2 regions of the Streptomyces sp. NPDC089915 genome follow, and region 1 is predicted to be linked to the other one. Evidence: riboswitches for the same ligand, from Rfam matches in the RefSeq annotation. Region 1 holds a riboswitch; the other holds the start of a gene.

Region 1 (2,180 bases):
CGGCCGTACGAGGTGGCCGCGCGAGAGCCGCAGCTGCGCGGTGCGGTAGATCGCGGCGGCCATCCGGCCCAGCGCCTGCCCGCTCTGGTGCTTGTGCAGCCGGACCCCCACGTCGACCTGGGCCATGGCGTCGAGTCCGACGGTGTGCAGGGCGTCGACGAGCAGGCCGAGCTCGACCCCGTACCCGACGGGGAAGGGCAGCCGCTCCAGCAGGGAGCGGCGTACGGCGTACTCGCCGCCCAGGGGCTGGACGAAGCCGGCGAGCTGCGGCCAGTGGAGGTTGAGCAGGGGGCGCGCCACCAGCTCCGTGACCCGTCCGCCCTGGCCGGGGGCGTCCCCGAGGGGGCGGTCGTACATGGCCTTGACGAACTGCACCTGCGGGTCGGTCAGCAGCGGGCCGACGATCCCGGAGACGAAGGAGGAGGAGAAGTCGCGCAGGTCGGCGTCGATGAAGCAGACGACGTCCCCGGTGGTGGCCAGCAGCGAGCGCCACAGCACCTCGCCCTTGCCGCGCACGGCGGGGATGCGGGGCAGGATCGCGTCCCGGTGCACGACCCGGGCGCCGGCCTTCGCCGCGACCTCGGCCGTCCGGTCGGCGGACCCGGAGTCGACCACGACCAGCTCGTCCACCAGGGGGACCGGCGGGGCCTCGATCAGATCGCGCCGGATCACCTCCACGATCTCTCCGACCGTGGCCTCCTCGTCGAGCGCGGGCAGCACCACGCTCACCGTGGTCCCGGTCGCCCGTTTGCGCTCCAGGAGCTGGTCGAGCGGTCGGTCGGCGGCGGACCAGGAGCGGTCGGCCAGCCAGCGCTCCACCTCATCCAGCACTCTCAGCACTCCCCGGCTAGTCGGCCGCGCCACCACACCCGGCGCTTTTCGGCCGAATTGTGATCCATCTCGCGGTTCGGACGGCTGTCTCAACCAGCCGCCCCTTCGGTTACAGTCTTGAACAACGCGAAGGCCCACCGCATGCCGGGGGCCCCGCAACAAACGCACCGGCGCGCCATCGAGCGCGTGTGCCGGTGCCATACCGCTCATCCAGAGGGGCAGAGGGACACGGCCCGTTGAAGCCCCGGCAACCCTCCAGTCGGTTCTCGCTCGCGCGAGGCCCCGGCTCGGGAAGGTGCCAATTCCGTCTCATGGCGAAGTGCGCCATGGGGAAGATGAGGAGAAAGGGCCTCGCCATCATGGCTGCACAGTCTGTCGCCACCTCTGCCAACGCCTCCGCCGACGCCGGATCCGTCGATCTCGGCCCCGCCACCGGCCTTTCCTGTCGTGAGTGCGGCACCCGTTTCGAACTCGGCCCCATCTTCGCCTGCGTCGAGTGCTTCGGTCCGCTGGAGGTGGCCTACGAGCTGCCCGTCGGCGACCCGGAGGCCCTGCGCGCGGCCATCGAGGCCGGCCCGAACAACATCTGGCGCTACGCGCCGCTGCTGCCCGTCCCCGCGGACGTGGCGTCCAAGCCGAGCCTGAACCCCGGCTTCACCAAGCTGGTGGACGCGCAGAACCTGGCCAAGGAGCTGGGCGTCACCGGCAAGCTCTACGTCAAGGACGACTCCGGCAACCCGACGCACTCCTTCAAGGACCGCGTCGTCGCGATCGCCGTCGAGGCCGCCCGCGCCTTCGGCTTCACCACCCTCTCCTGCTCCTCCACCGGCAACCTGGCCGGCGCCGTCGGCGCCGCGGCCGCCCGCGCCGGCTTCCGCTCCTGCGTGTTCATCCCGCACGACCTGGAGCAGGGCAAGGTCGTCATGGCCGGTGTCTACGGTGGCGACCTGGTCGGCATCGAGGGCAACTACGACGACGTGAACCGCTTCTGCTCCGAGCTCATCGGCGACCCGCTGGGCGAGGGCTGGGGCTTCGTCAACGTCAACCTGCGCCCCTACTACGGCGAGGGTTCCAAGACCCTGGCGTACGAGATCTGCGAGCAGCTCGGCTGGCGGCTGCCCGACCAGATCGTCATCCCGATCGCGTCCGGCTCGCAGCTCACCAAGATCGACAAGGGTCTCCAGGAGCTGATCAAGCTCGGTCTGGTCGAGGACAAGCCGTACAAGATCTTCGGCGCCCAGGCCGAGGGCTGCTCCCCGGTGTCCACCGCCTTCAAGGCCGGTCACGACGTGGTCCGCCCGCAGAAGCCGAACACGATCGCCAAGTCCCTGGCCATCGGCAACCCGGCG
Region 2 (2,180 bases), on a different contig from region 1:
GTACGGGGCGGCCTCCTGGAGCCAGTCGGCGCGGCCCGCGAGGACGCCCGAGCCGAAGGGCGCGTACAGCTTGTGCCCGGAGAAGGCGACCCAGTCCACGTCCAGTTCCCGCACGGAGACGGGGTGGTGGGGCGCCAGCTGGGCGGCGTCCAGGACGATCCGCGCGCCGTGCGCGTGCGCGGCGGCGGCCAGCTCCCTGACCGGCCACAGCTCACCGGTGACGTTGGACGCCCCGGTCACGCAGACCAGCGCGGGGCCGTAGGGGTCGCGGTCGGCCAGCGCCCGCTCCAGGGTGGCGACGGCCTGGGCCGGGGTGCGGGGGGCGTTGAGGTAGGTGACCTGAGCGTCGCCCCAGGGCAGCAGCGAGGCGTGGTGCTCGGTCTCGAAGACGAACACCTGGCAGTCGGCAGGGAGCACGGCGGCGAGCAGGTTGAGGGAGTCGGTGGTGGACCGGGTGAAGACCACCTGGTCGGCGGGGCGGCAGTCGAGGAACTCGGCGACGGTGGCCCGGCTCTGCTCGAAGAGGTCGGTGGAGAGCTGCGAGAGGTAGCCGGCGCCGCGGTGGACGCTGCCGTAGTACGGGGCGTACGCGGCCACGTCGTCCCAGACCCGCTGGAGCGCCGGGGCGCTGGCCGCGTAGTCCAGCGCCGCGTAGGTGACCTCGCCGCCGGTGACGAGCGGGACGGTGACGTCCCGGCCGAGCACGGGCAGCGGCTCGGCACAGGCGGGGCCCTCGGCGGGGGCGGCGCAGGCGGTGGTGGCGGCGGCGTTCAGGGATGCGGACATGGCGGTATCTCCCGGCAGGCAGGGCTGAATGGCTTCGGTGTGCCCGTACGCGGGTACGGCGGCGCGCGGCGGCGGCCGTCAGGGGTACGGGAGGACCTCGGACGGATCGGGGGTACGCGGAAGGGACCCTGTTCCGAGGGGTGAAGTAGGGGCGGAGTCGCCCTATCGCATTCGCTTGCTCACGGAAAACGCTCCTCGAGAGACCAGGACCCCTGGTGTCGAGGGATCCGCGCTTGCCGTAGGCCTTGCTGCCTACGACCTGGTCATCACCCGGGGCACCCCGCCACGGAAGGAGGGTTGCCGGACAGCAAGCCGGGGCCTAAACGCTGTCACTCGTGACCTTGGAGAGCATCCTGCCACACGGACCGCCGAACACAAGACCCCGGTCCACATCGTGGACCGGGGTCTCCTCTGTCACGCCGATCTCGCGCCGGGCGGCGGGCCGCATCCGCGCACTCCGCCCGGCCAGGGCCTACGCGTTGCTGGCCGCCACCCAGCGCTCCAGCGCGGCGCGCGCGGCGCCCGAGTCGATGGACTCGGCCGCCCGGGCGATGCCCGCCGTCAGCTCCTCCTCCAGCGAGCCCGCGCCCGGGTCCAGGGCGACCAGGGCGGACGCCGAGTTCAGCAGGACCGCGTCGCGCACCGGACCGGTCTCGCCGGCCAGCAGCCGGCGGGCCACGTCGGCGTTGTACGAGGGGTCGCCGCCGCGCAGGGCCGAGATGTCGATGGTCTCGATGCCCACGTCGCGCGGGTCGAAGGCGTGCTCGGTGATCCGCCCGTCGCGGACCCACCACACCCGGGAGGTGCCGGTCGTGGTCAGCTCGTCCAGGCCGTCGTCGCCGCGGAAGACGAGGGCGGAGGTGCCCCGCTCGGCGAGGACCCCGGCCATGATCGGGGCCAGCCGGGGGTCCGCGACGCCCACCGCCTGCGCGGTGACCCGGGCGGGGTTGGTGAGCGGGCCCAGGCCGTTGAAGGCGGTGCGCACCCCCAGGTCCCGGCGGGCCGAGGCCGCGTACCGCAGGGCGGGGTGGAAGACCACCGCGGCGCAGAAGGTGATGCCGGCCTCCTCGGCGACCTGCGCCACCCGCTGCGGGGTCAGGCCGAGGTTGACGCCGAGCTTCTCCAGGACGTCGGAGGAGCCGCTGGCGGAGGAGGCGGCCCGGTTGCCGTGCTTGACGACCTTCGCGCCCGCGCCGGCGGCCACGATGGCGGACATGGTGGAGATGTTGACCGTCTTGGCGCCGTCGCCGCCCGTTCCGACGATGTCCACGGTCCGCCCGGGCACCTCGATCAGGTTGGCGTGGGCGTACATCGTGCGGACCAGGCCCGAGTACTCCTCCACCGTCTCGCCCTTGGCCCTCAGGGCCACCGCGAAGCCCGCGATCTGCGCGTCG

The links. A riboswitch is a leader RNA that binds a small molecule or an ion and turns the genes downstream of it on or off. The one in region 1 is predicted to bind S-adenosylmethionine.
Region 2: another riboswitch for S-adenosylmethionine. It lies ahead of AB0O29_RS27740 (aminotransferase class V-fold PLP-dependent enzyme); the one in region 1 lies ahead of thrC (threonine synthase).

Annotation. Positions count from the first base shown of each region.
Region 1 is NZ_JBFBGN010000074.1:31,315-33,494, reverse strand. Features, by position in the region: gene AB0O29_RS21900 (glucosyl-3-phosphoglycerate synthase) at 1-831, opposite strand, end outside; SAM riboswitch class I at 1,035-1,173, shown strand; gene thrC (threonine synthase) at 1,191-2,180, shown strand, end outside.
Region 2 is NZ_JBFBGN010000123.1:11,305-13,484, reverse strand. Features, by position in the region: gene AB0O29_RS27740 (aminotransferase class V-fold PLP-dependent enzyme) at 1-786, opposite strand, end outside; SAM riboswitch class IV at 1,011-1,127, opposite strand; gene trpD (anthranilate phosphoribosyltransferase) at 1,259-2,180, opposite strand, start outside.